Regions from separate parts of the Streptomyces sp. NPDC091271 genome, predicted to be linked through region 3. Evidence: riboswitches for the same ligand, from Rfam matches in the RefSeq annotation. Region 3 holds a riboswitch; each other region holds the start of a gene.
The links. A riboswitch is a leader RNA that binds a small molecule or an ion and turns the genes downstream of it on or off. The one in region 3 is predicted to bind cyclic di-AMP.
Positions count from the first base shown of each region.

Region 1: linked by a shared signal. The riboswitch ahead of ACIQM3_RS33505 (transglycosylase family protein) and the one ahead of ACIQM3_RS34945 (M23 family metallopeptidase) in region 3 are both predicted to bind cyclic di-AMP.
Region 2: linked by a shared signal. The riboswitch ahead of ACIQM3_RS11220 (C40 family peptidase) and the one ahead of ACIQM3_RS34945 (M23 family metallopeptidase) in region 3 are both predicted to bind cyclic di-AMP.

Region 1 is NZ_JBIVVD010000009.1:269,925-274,635, forward strand. Features, by position in the region: gene ACIQM3_RS33500 (transglycosylase family protein) at 1-835, shown strand, start outside; cyclic di-AMP (ydaO/yuaA leader) riboswitch at 1,126-1,297, shown strand; gene ACIQM3_RS33505 (transglycosylase family protein) at 1,298-1,990, shown strand; gene eno (phosphopyruvate hydratase) at 2,322-3,608, shown strand; gene ACIQM3_RS33515 (septum formation initiator family protein) at 3,703-4,173, shown strand; gene ACIQM3_RS33520 (DUF501 domain-containing protein) at 4,244-4,711, shown strand, end outside.
Region 2 is NZ_JBIVVD010000002.1:912,484-917,194, forward strand. Features, by position in the region: gene ACIQM3_RS11210 (ATP-dependent Clp protease proteolytic subunit) at 1-478, shown strand, start outside; gene ACIQM3_RS11215 (hypothetical protein) at 486-794, shown strand; cyclic di-AMP (ydaO/yuaA leader) riboswitch at 1,134-1,330, shown strand; gene ACIQM3_RS11220 (C40 family peptidase) at 1,334-1,804, shown strand; gene ACIQM3_RS11225 (LysE family translocator) at 1,823-2,464, opposite strand; gene ACIQM3_RS11230 (LysR family transcriptional regulator) at 2,537-3,451, shown strand; gene ACIQM3_RS11235 (ATP-binding protein) at 3,534-3,965, opposite strand; gene ACIQM3_RS11240 (helix-turn-helix domain-containing protein) at 4,196-4,711, shown strand, end outside.
Region 3 is NZ_JBIVVD010000010.1:215,336-220,046, reverse strand. Features, by position in the region: gene ACIQM3_RS34955 (M16 family metallopeptidase) at 1-812, shown strand, start outside; gene ACIQM3_RS34950 (M16 family metallopeptidase) at 839-2,221, shown strand; cyclic di-AMP (ydaO/yuaA leader) riboswitch at 2,412-2,580, shown strand; gene ACIQM3_RS34945 (M23 family metallopeptidase) at 2,593-3,372, shown strand; gene ACIQM3_RS34940 (GntR family transcriptional regulator) at 3,612-4,310, shown strand; gene ACIQM3_RS34935 (HPr family phosphocarrier protein) at 4,480-4,711, opposite strand, start outside.

The sequences.
Region 1 (4,711 bases), on a different contig from region 3:
GAGCGGCGGCATGTGGAGTGCCGACCTCGGCAACGGCTACTACGGCGGCCTGCAGCTCTCGGAGGACACCTGGTCGGCCTACGGCGGCACGGCGTACGCGCCGCGCGCCGACCTCGCCAGCCGCTCGCAGCAGATAGCGGTCGCGGAGAAGATCCTGGACGACAAGGGGCCGCAGGCGTGGGCCAGCTGCTCGGTGATCTCCGGGCTCTCCCTGGACGCGGGTCTGCCCGGCGTCGACCCGGGCAGCGAGGAGTCCGCTGAGCCCTCCGCCGAGCCCTCGGATTCGGCGACGCCGTCCGGGACGCCTTCCTCCGACGCGACCGACCCGGCGGACAGTTCGGACGAGGCCGCCGGCTCGGACGACTCCGACGCGACGGGCGAGGCGGGCCAGGACGCGTCCGACGGTAAGACGGACGAGGGCGACGACGCCGGCTCGACGCCGTCCGCCACTCCGTCCCCCGAGGCCTCCGGGACGTCCGGCGCCCCGAAGGGCGACACGGCGACGGACGACACGGCGAACGGCGGCAAGCACCGCGGGACGCCGGCCCCCGAGGCGAGCGCCCGGCCGGGCCAGGACGACGGGCGCGAGTCCGGCCGCCACGCCTCGCGCGGTGAATCCGACGCGCGTCAGGGCGCGGAGGGGGCGTACACCGTCCGCGAGGGCGACAACCTCTGGGCGATCGCCGACGTGCAGGAGCTTCCCGGCGGCTGGACCGCGCTCTACGCGGCCAACAAGGACGAGCTGGGCTCCGACCCGGACCTGATCCTCCCCGGCCAGACCCTCGACCTCGGGACGGACGCGCGGGGCAGCCGGGCAGAGGCCGCCGCCAACTGATCAAAAGCGTGAAAACACCCCGAAAGCGGGGGTAGTTCAGAGGCCTATGTCCACTTATGCGTAAGTGAGACATGGGTCTCTTTGCTTCAACTGGCGCGCCCGGTCCGCCCGGTCCGTCCATATTGGCTCCGACCTGCGAAAACGTCCCTTCGCGTCGGGCCGTTACGGGCTGATCACCCGTTATGTCCATCTTTGAATGTGGGGGTTGCGTGTGTTTACGGTCGGAGCCGCTCGCACCGCGGGCACCTTCGACCGTCACGCCGAATCCTGCCGTCGGCCGAAGGGAACCGACGCGTAAAGCGCCGTAGGCAGGAGCGGGGGACCCAGGTAAGTGCCGGACCCGGCCGTCGGAAGACGGGCGGAGACACGGCTAGGGGTGAAGTCGTCCGAGAGTGAGGGCGACCGGGCAACTCACAGGCCCGAACCCGACAGCTCACCTCGTAGGCGTCGGTGAGGAGAACCATGCTGCTTTCCAGCAAGGGCAAGCACCGTCGCCCGTCCAAGGCCGTCCGTGTCGCGACCCTCGCCGGTGTCGCCGGTGCCGCCGTCGCCGTACCGCTGATGGGCGCGACCGGCGCCTCCGCCGCCTCCGTCGACACCTGGGACGCCGTCGCCCAGTGCGAGTCGGGTGGCAACTGGTCCATCAACACCGGCAACGGCTACTACGGCGGCCTGCAGTTCTCGCAGTCCAGCTGGGCGGCCGCCGGCGGCACCCAGTACGCCTCCCGCGCCGACCTGGCCTCCAAGGACCAGCAGATAGCCGCCGCCGAGAAGCTTCTCGACCTTCAGGGCCCGGGCGCCTGGGCCTGCGCCGGTGCCGGCGGTCTGACGAACGACGGTGTGGACCCGGGTGTCGACACCGGCTCCGGGAAGAACGGCGACACGGCCCCGCAGGCCGCGCCGGAGCGCAAGGCCGAGCAGCCCACCACGCGCAGCGAGAAGCGCACGGCGCCGGAGAAGACCGTCACCACCCCGACCGGCGAGAAGGTCGAGAAGGGTGACGGCGAGTACAAGGTGAAGTCCGGCGACACCCTTAGCAAGATCGCCGACGCGAAGAAGGTCAAGGGCGGCTGGCAGAAGCTGTTCAAGCTGAACGACGACATCGTCGACAAGGCCGACCTGATCTTCCCGGGTCAGCAGCTCCACCTGAAGTAGCCGAACCCGAAGCAGTCGGTGACAACCCCGGGGTCTTCCTCCTGCCCCGGAGCCCGGCCCGGCGCGCAGGCCCCCCGCGCGCCGGGCCGGGGCCGTGTCCGCACCCCTGGCGGGGTGCGGACACGGGCTCGCCGCAGGGGTGAGCGTTCAACTGTTGTGGTTACTCGTCAGTAGAATTCTGGAGCTTTGCCCGGAATGCAGGCCCTTGGGTCCTTTTTCGTCCCAGGGGACGGGCGGACGGCCGACGGAGCGCGCCGGGCCGGTTAGGCTCGTGGCGCAAGGCCACAGTGACCCTGCACAACCAGTGTCAGATCCCAGAAGGAGATGCCTCGTGCCGTCCATCGACGTCGTCGTAGCCAGGGAAATCCTCGACTCCCGGGGCAACCCCACGGTCGAGGTCGAGGTTGGCCTCGACGACGGCAGCACGGGACGTGCTGCTGTTCCGTCCGGCGCCTCCACCGGTGCGTTCGAGGCCATTGAGCTTCGCGACGGTGACCCCAACCGCTACCAGGGCAAGGGCGTCGAGAAGGCCGTCCTCGCCGTGATCGAGCAGATCGGCCCGGAGCTCGTCGGTTACGACGCCACCGAGCAGCGCCTCATCGACCAGGCGATGTTCGACCTGGACGCGACCGAGAACAAGGGCTCCCTCGGCGCCAACGCCATCCTCGGTGTCTCGCTGGCCGTGGCGCACGCCGCGTCCGAGGCCTCCGACCTCCCGCTGTTCCGCTACCTCGGCGGCCCGAACGCGCACCTGCTGCCCGTTCCGATGATGAACATCCTGAACGGCGGCTCGCACGCCGACTCCAACGTGGACATCCAGGAGTTCATGATCGCGCCGATCGGCGCCGAGTCCTTCTCCGAGGCCCTGCGCTGGGGTGCGGAGATCTACCACACCCTGAAGAAGGTCCTGAAGACCAAGGGCCTGTCCACCGGTCTCGGTGACGAGGGCGGCTTCGCCCCCAACCTCGAGTCCAACCGCGCCGCCCTCGACCTCATCCTCGAGGCCGTCAAGGAGGCCGGTTACGTCCCGGGCCGCGACATCGCGCTCGCCCTCGACGTCGCCGCGTCCGAGTTCTACAAGGACGGCGTCTACGAGTTCGAGGGCAAGTCCCGCTCGGCCGCCGAGATGACCGAGTACTACGAGGAGCTCGTCTCCGCGTACCCGCTGGTCTCCATCGAGGACCCGCTGTACGAGGACGACTGGGCGGGCTGGAAGGTCATCACCGACAAGCTCGGCTCCAAGGTGCAGATCGTCGGCGACGATCTGTTCGTCACCAACCCCGAGCGCCTCGCCCGCGGCATCGAGGAGGGCTCGGCCAACGCCCTGCTCGTGAAGGTCAACCAGATCGGTTCGCTGACCGAGACCCTGGACGCCGTCGAGCTGGCCCAGCGCAACGGCTTCAAGTGCATGATGTCCCACCGCTCCGGTGAGACCGAGGACGTCACCATCGCCGACCTCGCCGTCGCCGTGAACTGCGGTCAGATCAAGACCGGCGCCCCGGCCCGCTCGGACCGCGTCGCCAAGTACAACCAGCTGCTGCGCATCGAGGAGATCCTCGACGACGCCGCGGTGTACGCCGGTCGTTCGGCGTTCCCGCGGTTCCGCTTCGAGGGCTGACAGCCCGAGTCCGGAGCACCAGCCTCCGTCCGTCCCCGCATCCGGTCCCGTACCGTGTGCGGGGACGGACGTGCGTAACGGGGAGGCGTGAGACATGGCCGGGAAGGACCGCGACCGGTTCTCCACCGCGACCAGGCTGCGGCTGCTCGGTGAGCAGACGGCGGCCCGCGTCTACCGGTCCCAGAACCGCCGCCAGGCCCGCCGCTCGCGGCTCACCGGGCGGGCCGCGTTCCTGGCGCTGATCGTCTGCTCCCTGGTGGTCGCCCTCGCGTATCCCATGCGGCAGTACATCTCCCAGCGCGACCAGATCGCCGATCAGGAGAGGCTCTCGCGGGAGGCGCACGAGCGGACCGAGGAGCTGCGTGACGAGAAGGCGCGGCTCAAGGACGACGCGTACATCCGCCGTCTCGCGCGCCAGCACCTCCACTACGTGCTGCCCGGCGAGACCGGTTATACGGTGGTCGACCCGGACGCGGCCGAGGTGCGCCGTGGGGAGCCGGGGGCGACGGGGCGGCCCTGGCACTCGAACCTCTGGGACGGCGTCGACAGCGCGGACCGCGAATGACCTCGCGTACGCACCGAGCCGGCTCCCCGCACCACTTCATACAGTCCGATCGATGACATTCAAGGCAGGCATGGACACGCCCCCTCCGCAGACCGAATCCACCACGCCCACCGCCGCGGACATCGCCGCGTTCGAGCTCCAGCTCGGCCGGCCGCCGCGCGGGCTGCGCGCCATCGCGCACCGCTGCCCCTGCGGCAACCCGGACGTGGTCGAGACGCAGCCCCGTCTGGAGGACGGCACGCCGTTCCCGACGACGTATTACCTGACCTGTCCGCGTGCGGCGTCGGCTATCGGCACGCTGGAGGCCAACGGGGTCATGAAGGAGATGACCGAGCGGCTCACCACGGACCCGGAGCTGGCCGCCGCCTACCGTGCCGCGCACGAGGACTACATCGCGCGGCGTGACGCCATCGAGGTCCTGGAGGGCTTCCCGAGCGCGGGCGGCATGCCGGACCGGGTGAAGTGCCTGCACGTGCTGGTCGGCCACTCGCTGGCGGCGGGCCCCGGGATCAACCCGCTGGGCGACGAGGCGATCGCG
Region 2 (4,711 bases), on a different contig from region 3:
GTTCATGTATCTGGAGCACGCGGACCCCGACCGGCCCCTGTCCCTCTACATCAACTCGCCGGGCGGCTCCTTCAACGCCATGACCGCGATCTACGACACCATGCACTTCCTCGCCTGCGAGGTGGAGACCTTCTGCCTCGGCCAGGCGGGTTCGAGTGCCGCGGTGCTCCTCGCGGCCGGCACGCCCGGACGCCGACATGCCCTGCCGGGCGCCCGGGTAGTCATCCAGCAACCCGCCCTGGACGAACCGGTGCAGGGCCAGCCCTCCGATCTCGAGATCCAGGCCCGCGAGTTGGAGCGCGAGCGCGAGATGCTCACGGCCATGCTGGCCCGCCACACAGGCCGTTCCACACAGGAGATCAGCGCCGACATCGAACGGGACACCATCCTCGACGCCCCGGCCGCCCTGGCGTTCGGACTGGTGGACCACGTCGTGGAGAACCGCACGCCGTCCCAGCCGCCGCATCCCGCGAGGTGAACGCCCGATGCTCTCACCCCAGTTCCCGCCGCTCCCCGCCCTGACCCGCGCGGAGGCCGAGTTCATCGACTGCTACCTGGAGGTGCTCGACCAGCTCGGCCGCATCAACCCCGCACGCGGCAGCGACACGTACGGGGCGCTCCGGGCGGCTCAGGCTCTCGCCTCCCGGGCCACCGCCCTCCGTGACGCACTCGTGCTGATGCACGAACGGGGTGAGTCCCAGATCCACGCGGACACTCTGGCCAGGGCACTGCGGCTGCTGGACGGCGAGCGCCGCGCCGGTCGGGTCGCCGTGCCTCCCGCGTCGTCGAGTTGAGCGCTCCGGGCCCGACTCGGCCGCCGCACCCGCTTTTCGGCGCCTGTTTTCGACACGCCCGGCGGCCTGACGAGTTTTCCTCGCTCGATCGGCGTAGAAGGTCCCCCGCCCGAGGGACAGCCCAACTTGCGTGACAGGCGCGGACACTGAACGGAATCTGTCGTTCCGTCGCTGGTGCGCGGCTGGTCCGGTGCGACCGCCCCGACTCCGGACCGGCTGTGTCCACCCGATCGGATCAGTCGTGACGACTCTCACATATCGGCACTTCAACGAGGAAATCCGGCGGCGTGTGCGTAAAGATCCCTGGGACGACAAGCCCCCGCCACCGCGGCGGGGCGGTCCGGGCGGACGCCGAGTCCTGCCGCCGCCCGGATGCCTGGTCGACAGGAGTGGATCGGCAGGAGTGGAGGACCCGAGCACAACGGGCCGACCGGAGTTCCGGACGGCCCTCGGGGTGAAGCCGCTTCGCGCGGCCGGGCAACTTCGCCAGCCCGAACCCGACAGGTCATCCTTCACAGGCGGCTGACGAAGGGTTGCGCATGACTGCGCAGGTTCATGTCCCGTCACTGTTCGCCCGGGTCGGTACGGCCTCGGTCCTGACATTCGCCGTAGGCACCACCATGATGACTCCCGGTCTCGTGAACGACGCCGAGGCCGCCGCCCACTCGACGACGGCACTCAAGATCGCGGCCTCGAAGAAGGGCGCGCCCTACAGATGGGGCGCCACGGGCCCCCACAGGTTCGACTGCTCCGGGCTCACGCTCTACTCGTTCAAGAAGGCCGGCAAGAAACTGCCCCGCACGGCTCAGCAGCAGTACAACAAGACCCGCCATATCTCCAGGTCGCAGCGGAAACGCGGCGACCTGGTCTTTTTCCACGCGGGCCGCAGTGTGTACCACGTCGGCATCTACGCCGGCAGCGGGAAGATCTGGCATTCGCCGAAGACCGGCGCCGTGGTCCGGCTGGAGAAGATCTGGTCCGGAAACGTTTTGTACGGGAGGGTCCGCTGAGGTCCCTCCCTTTTCCGTTCAGTGCAGCAGGGGGCCCGTCACCAGCACGAGTCCCAACGCGGTGAGCGCCGTGCCGCTGCCACCCTCGATCACCCGGGCGGCACGCGGCCGGCGCAGCCACCGGCCCATGCGGTCCACCAGCAGGGCGACGGCCGGGAACCAGACGAGCGCGAGCAGGACGACCACCGAGGCCAGCAGCAGTGTCCTGGGCAGCGGTGGCTCCCCCTCGGGGACGAACTGGGGCAGCAGGCTGAGGAAGAGCACGGGCGCCTTCGGGTTGAGGGCGTTGGTCAGGAAACCCTGGCGCAGTGACCTTCCGGCTCCCGGCAGCGTCCTGCCCTCGCTCACCTCCTCGGCAGCGGTTCCGGTGGTGGCCTGCCGGCGCATCGCGTACAGGCCGCTGAGACCGAGGTAGAGCACGTACGCGCCGCCGAGCAGCTGAACGGTGCGGAACAGGGCGGGCATCGCCACGAGCACGGCGGCGAGCCCGGCCGCGGCCAGCGCGGTGTGCACCACAAGCCCTCCGGCGACTCCCGCGGCGGTGGCGAGCCCGGACCGCCGGGATGTGAGCGCGTTGCGTACGACCACGGTGAAGTCGGCGCCGGGAAGGGCCACCATTCCCGCGGCCACGGCGACGAAGGCGAGCAGTTGTGCGTCCATGGGTCCACCCTGACCGATCCCAGCCCTTAGCGTGTACTTGCAATCTTCTGGGTCTGCCAAAAGGAACGCTTAATGTACGACCCGACACGGCTGGCCGCGCTGGTGGCGGTTTCCGAGGCCGGATCGATCACGCGTGCAGCGGCGCGGCTGGGTTACACCGCGCCCGCCCTTTCGCAGCAGCTGGCCAAGCTGGAGAAGGAGACCGGAGCCGCACTCCTCGTCCGTCACCACCGAGGGGCACGACTGACGGCCGCCGGTGAGCTGCTGGCAGGACGGGCCAGACGCATCCTCGACGAGATGGACCAGGCGCGGCACGAGCTGGCCGGACTGGCAGGGCTGTCGGGCGGCCGGCTGCGGGTCGGCACGTTCGTGACGGCCGGGATCCATCTGCTGCCGCCGGTGCTCACCGCGTTCCGGCGCGCCCACCCCGACGTGGAACTGGCCGTCACGGACTACGAGCCGCCCGCCGGTGTCGCCGCCGTGGCGGCCGGCGACGTGGACCTGGCGCTGACCCACGCGTACGAGCCCGCGGCCGCCGATCCGCTCCCGGCAGGGGTGTCCGCCGAGCCGCTGCTCATCGAGGAGCTGGTGCTGGTCACCGCCCTCGGGCAGATGCTGTCCGAGGGCAGCGGCCCGCTGCCCGTGGCCGAACTCGCGGGCCGGCCGCTGATCAGCAGCGCGCCCGACCATCCCCCGCGTCGCGGGGTGGAGCGTGCGCTGGCGGAGGCGGGGGCCACCCCTGCCGTGGTCTGCGAGTCGCCCGGCTACGCACTGGTGTGCGCCCTGGTCAGCGCGGGGATCGGCGTGGCGGTGGTACCGGAGATGGTGGCCGCGATGTCCCCTGCGCCGCTCGCCGTCCGGCGCCTTGAACCCGCCGCCTTCCGGCGGACGATCTCCGTGGTGCACCGGGGGGACCGGAACACCGCGGCCGCGACGACGCTGATGGCGCTGCTGCGCAGCGGCTTCGGCCGGGCGTCCGCCGCGTGATGACGGCCCCGCGCCACACGGCCCGGACCTCACCACCCGTACTTCCTGCCCGCCCGCACGCACGGGCGCCTGCCCGACGGTGTCAGGACTGGGCGGGAACCGGCCAAGGTAGAGCGACCGAAACGGTCTTTCCCCCGTCCGGGGTGGGGCTGACGCTGAGCCGCCCGCCGCGCTCCTTCGTCAGGGCCCGGATGATCACCATGCCGCGGCCGTTGTCCTGCCGGACCGCGGCGGGCAGCCGCTGGGGCCAGCGGGGGTGGCTGTCCGTCACACCCAGATAGAACTCCACGTCCCGGTCGAGGCGGAGGTCCACCGTGAAGGTGGGTGACTGCCCGAACGTGTGCTGGACGGCGTTGGTGGCGAGTTCCGAGACGATCAGTCGGATGGTGTCGGCGGTGTCGCCGTCCTCGGCCAGGCCCCATTCGGCGAGCACCCGGGCCACATGTCTCCGGGCTGTGGAGACCGAGGCCGGCTCGCTCGGCAGAGTGACGGTTGCTTCCTGATGGTCTGCCATGGCGACGCCGTCCCTTTCCCGCCCTGACCGGCCCGTGGCCGGCCTGGATTGTGCTTCGCGCCAGACTGCCACCGATGCCGCCCTCCATGACGGCGATCCACCAAGATATGCATATATCTATCGCTCATTACGGTGAACTCCGCCCACTTAGTCGTGTACGGGCGTAACACTGGCCCCTTTCCGAGCCGGACCCGCCCGGGCGGCTCTCCGTACAACGGGAGGAGGCCGCCATGCGAAACGGCCCTGCGGTACGCCGTCGCAAGCTCGGTGAGGAGCTGCGCAGCCTGCGTCACACGTCGGGACTCACGAGCCGGGACGCCGCCGGAATGCTGGGCTGGCACCAGTCGAAGGTGAGCCGGATCGAGACGGGGGCGAGCGGGGTGACGCCCGGCGACGTGACCCGCCTTCTGGACGCCTACGGTGTGGACGACCGTCAGCTGCGCTCCCTGCTCCAGACGCTCGCCGGCTCGGCGGGCGGAGGCGGAAGCGGCTGGTGGCACGCCTATCGCGGGCTCATCCCGCCCCAGTACCGCGACTTCATCAGCCTGGAGTCCCAGGCCGATGCCGCCCGCACACTGGAGACCTCCGTGGTCCCGGGCCTGCTGCAGACCGCCGACTACGCGCGGGCGGTGACCCGGTCCTCGCTGGACGGACTGCCGCCCGCACAACTCGACTCCCTCGTGGAGGTCAGACTCGCCCGGCAGAGCGTCCTCCACGCACCCCGGCCGCTGCGGCTCAGCGCCGTA
Region 3 (4,711 bases):
CCGACCTGGACGCGGCGACGCTGGAGGACGCGCAGGCGTTCTTCCGTACGTACTACGCGCCGAACAACGCGGTGCTCTCCGTGGTGGGGGACATCGACCCGGAGCAGACGCTCGCCTGGATCGAGAAGTACTTCGGCTCCATCCCCTCGCACGACGGCAAGCAGCCCCCGCGCGACGGCACGCTGCCCGGCATCATCGGCGAGCAGCTGCGCGAAGTGGTCCAGGAGGAGGTCCCCGCGCGTGCGCTGATGGCCGCCTACCGGCTGCCGCACGACGGCACCCGCGAGTGCGACGCCGCTGACCTGGCCCTGACCGTGCTCGGCGGCGGCGAGTCGTCACGCCTGCACAACCGGCTGGTGCGCCGCGACCGTACGGCGGTGGCCGCCGGTTTCGGGCTGCTCAGGCTGGCCGGCGCGCCGTCGCTCGGCTGGCTGGACGTCAAGACGTCCGGTGGCGTCGAGGTGCCGCAGATCGAGGCGGCCGTCGACGAGGAGCTGGCCCGCTTCGCCGAGGAGGGCCCCACCCCGGAGGAGATGGAGCGCGCCCAGGCGCAGTTGGAGCGCGAGTGGCTCGACCGTCTCGGCACGGTCGCCGGCCGCGCGGACGAACTGTGCCGGTACGCCGTCCTGTTCGGTGACCCGCAGCTCGCCCTGACCGCGGTGGGCCGTGTGCTCGAGGTGACGGCCGACGAGGTCAAGGCAGCCGCCCGGGCGCACCTGCGTCCCGACAATCGTGCGGTCCTGGTCTACGAGCCGGTCGAACCGGCCGACGAGACCGAGGGCACCGACGCGCCCGAGGGGGCCGACAAGTGACCGACGCCGCCGTGACTGGAGTAGCGATGGAGTACCACCCGCAGCCGACCGCCGGCGAGGCCAGGCCCTGGGCCTTCCCCGCGCCCGAGCGCGGCGCCCTGCCCAACGGGCTGACCGTGCTGCGCTGCCACCGGCCCGGCCAGCAGGTTGTCGCCGTGGAGATCTTCCTCGACGCCCCGCTGGACGCCGAGCCCGAGGGCCTGGACGGTGTGGCCACGATCATGGCGCGCGCGCTGTCCGAGGGCACGGACAAGCACTCCGCGGAGGAGTTCGCCGCCGAGCTGGAGCGGTGCGGCGCCACGCTGGACGCCCACGCGGACCACCCGGGTCTCCGTGTCTCCCTGGAGGTACCGGTCTCCCGCCTGACCAAGGCCCTCGGCCTGGTAGCGGAGGCTCTGCGGGCCCCGGCCTTCGCGGAGAGCGAGATCGAGCGTCTGGTGGGCAACCGCCTCGACGAGATCCCGCACGAGCAGGCCAACCCGGCCCGGCGCGCGGCCAAGCAGCTCTCCAAGGAGCTCTTCCCCGCCACCGCACGGATGTCGCGCCCGCGCCAGGGCACCGAGGAGACGGTCCGGCGGATCGACGCCGCCGCCGTACGCGCCTTCTACGACGCCCATGTCCGCCCCTCCACGGCGACGGCGGTCGTCGTCGGTGACCTCACCGACGTGGACCTGGACGCGCTGCTCTCCGACACGGTCGGTGACTGGTCGGGCAATGCCGGCCAGACCCGGCCCGTGCCCCCGATCACCGCGGACGACACCGGCCGTGTGGTCATCGTGGACCGCCCGGGAGCCGTGCAGACGCAGCTGCTGATCGGCAGGATCGGCGCGGACCGGCACGACAGCGTGTGGCCCGCCCAGGTCCTCGGCACGTACTGCCTGGGAGGCACTCTGACCTCCCGGCTGGACCGCGTGCTGCGTGAGGAGAAGGGCTACACCTACGGTGTCCGGGCCTTCGGGCAGGTGCTGCGCTCGACGGCGCCCGACTCCTCGTCCGGGGCGGCGGGTGCCGCGATGCTCGCCATCAGCGGCTCCGTCGACACCGAGTCCACCGGTCCCGCGCTGGACGACCTCTGGAAGGTCCTGCGCACCCTTGCGGCCGAGGGGCTCACCGACGCCGAGCGGGAGACGGCCGTGCAGAACCTCGTGGGCGTCGCCCCGCTCAAGTACGAGACTGCGGCCTCCGTCGCGGGCACCCTGGCCGACCAGGTGGAGCAGCACCTCCCGGACGACTACCAGGCGAAGCTGTACGCACGCCTGGCCGACACCGGCACGGTCGAGGCGACCGCCGCCGTGGTCAACGCGTTCCCGGTCGACCGGCTCGTCACCGTCCTGGTCGGGGACGCCGCTCAGATCAAGGAGCCCGTGGAGGCGCTCGGTATCGGTGAGGTGTCGGTCGTCAGCGGCTGACAGAACCGGACATACGGACCCCGGCGGGTCTACTCCCGCCGGGGTTCTGTCATTTGTCCGTATTGCAGAGAAGGTTGCAGTTCGTCCTGTGGGATGTGCGACAAAAGGCCCTTTCCGTTTGGCGGGGGAAAGTCTCCCGATCTAGCGTCGGCGCGGCTGTCCGCCGGACGATTGCCGCGCCCGCGGCGCCGGACAGCCATCGCCGAGTCCCCGTCAGGCGCGAGCCTGGGGAGCCGGGGACCCACGAAGTCCCTGGGGTGAATCGGATCCCTGTACCTCGTCGGAGGCTCAGGGGCCCGTAGGAGACCTTCCTGCTCCGAACCCGTCAGCTAACCCGGTAGGCGAGAAGGAAGGAAAGGACCAGCCCCTCCATGGCGTTCATCCGTGCCACCGGGAAGCACCGTGCCCCGAGCCGCCTGACGCGCAAGAGCGCCAAGGTCGCCGGCGTCGCCGCCCTGGCCACCACCGGCGTACTCGGTGCCACGGCCTCCCCGGCCCTCGCCGCGGACTCCGAGGTCACCGCGGGCAGCACCGGCCTGACCCAGACGGTCGCCCTCGACACCACCCTCGCCGCCCAGATCGAGGCTCAGGCGACGGCCCAGAAGCACCAGGCCGACGTCGCCGCGAAGGCGGCGGCCGAAGCGAAGGCGAAGGCCGAGGCCAAGCGCAAGGCGGAGGCCCGCGCCAAGGAGGCCCGCGAGGAGAAGGCGCGCGCCGCCCGCGCCGCCGAGCGCGCCCGGCTCAACGCGTTCCACCTCCCGGTCGCCGGTTCCCACGTCACCACCGGCTACCAGTCCGGTGGCGCGCTCTGGTCCTCCGGCACCCACTCCGGCGTGGACTTCCAGGCCGCGTCCGGCACCTCGGTCGTCGCGGTCGGCGCCGGTACGGTCGTCGAGGCCGGCTGGGGCGGCGCCTACGGCAACAACATCGTGCTCAGGATGAAGGACGGCACGTACACCCAGTACGGCCACCTCTCCTCGATCGGCGTCTCCGTCGGCCAGAGCGTCGGCTCCGGCGAGCAGATCGGTCTCTCGGGCTCGACCGGAAACTCCACCGGGCCGCACCTGCACTTCGAGGCCCGGAGCACCCCCGAGTACGGATCGGACATGGACCCCGTCGCCTACCTCCGCGCCCACGGCGTCCAGGTCTGACTCCACGCCGCACCGCGATCTCCGACGAAGGCCCCGGCACCCGCCGGGGCCTTCGCCGTGTCCGGGGCCTTCGCCGTGTCCGAGGGCGACGCGTGCCGAAGCCGCCGCGGAAGTGCTCCCTGGCCAAAAGATATCCATGGATTCCACCCCGCCATCGGAAATTCCGGCCGGTTGCAATAGAGTCACAGAACAGGCGTCGATCGGCCGCGTTTCGCGGGGATTAAGGCGGAGGTTCGGACATGCGCATTCCCGCGCATTCGGTATGCACGGCAATCCGTGACGACATCGTCTCCGGTGTCTTCGAACGTGGCAGCCGCCTCACCGAAGAGGTGCTCGCGCGTCGCTACGGCGTCTCCCGCGTCCCCGTGCGCGAGGCGTTGCGCACCCTGGAGTCCGAAGGGTTCGTCGTCACCCGCAGGCACGCGGGTGCCTGTGTCGCCGAGCCCACCGAGCAGGAGGCGGCCGACCTCCTGGAGATACGCATGCTCCTGGAGCCCCTCGGGGCCGCACGCGCGGCCCAGCGCCGCACCGACGCACATCTCAAGGTGCTGCGCGGCCTGGTCAGGCTGGGCCAGGAGCGGGTGCGCCGCGGCGAGGGGGAGGATCTGCGCTCGCTCGGGGGCTGGTTCCACGAGACGCTGGCGCAGGCCTCGGGGAGCCCCGCGCTGATCGCTCTGCTCACCCAGCTCCGGCACAAGATCGCCTGGATGTACGCGGTCGAGCAGCCGGTCCGCCCCGCGGACTCCTGGGCCGAGCACGGCGCTCTGGTCGACGCCGTGGCCCGCCGCGACGTGGAGCGGGCCAGGGCGCTCGCCACCCAGCACGCCGAGCGCGCGACAGCGGCCCACCGGCTGCGGCGCGTGCCGGGGCACACGCCCGGCCAGGCCCGGGTGAGGACTTCGCAACATTCCGTAAACATCGCGGGAGTCCGTCATTAACAATTGCGCCGTATACAAAGAGAGTAATTATCGGAGGGCTTTCTTTTTGCTGCCCTGATCCATCTTTTCCGGAGCTCTGCACCGGTTCGGGAAACAGAAAAGCCGCGGCTCCCGGTCGGGGGTGCCGCGGCTTTTCCGCAGAAAGGTTTCCGGTTCGAAGTGGCCGGAATCAGACGGTCTCCGGGAGCTCCTCGAGCCCTTCGGCGACCAGCTTGGCCAGACGGTCCAGGGCGGCCTCGGCGTTGTCCGCCTCGGATGCGAGCACGATCTCCTCGCCGCCCTGGGCGCCCAGGCCGAGCACCGCGAGCATGGAGGCGGCGTTCACCGGGTTGCCGTCGGCCTTGGAGATCGTCACGGGGACGCCGGAAGCCGTGGCGGCACGGACGAAGATGGAAGCGGGG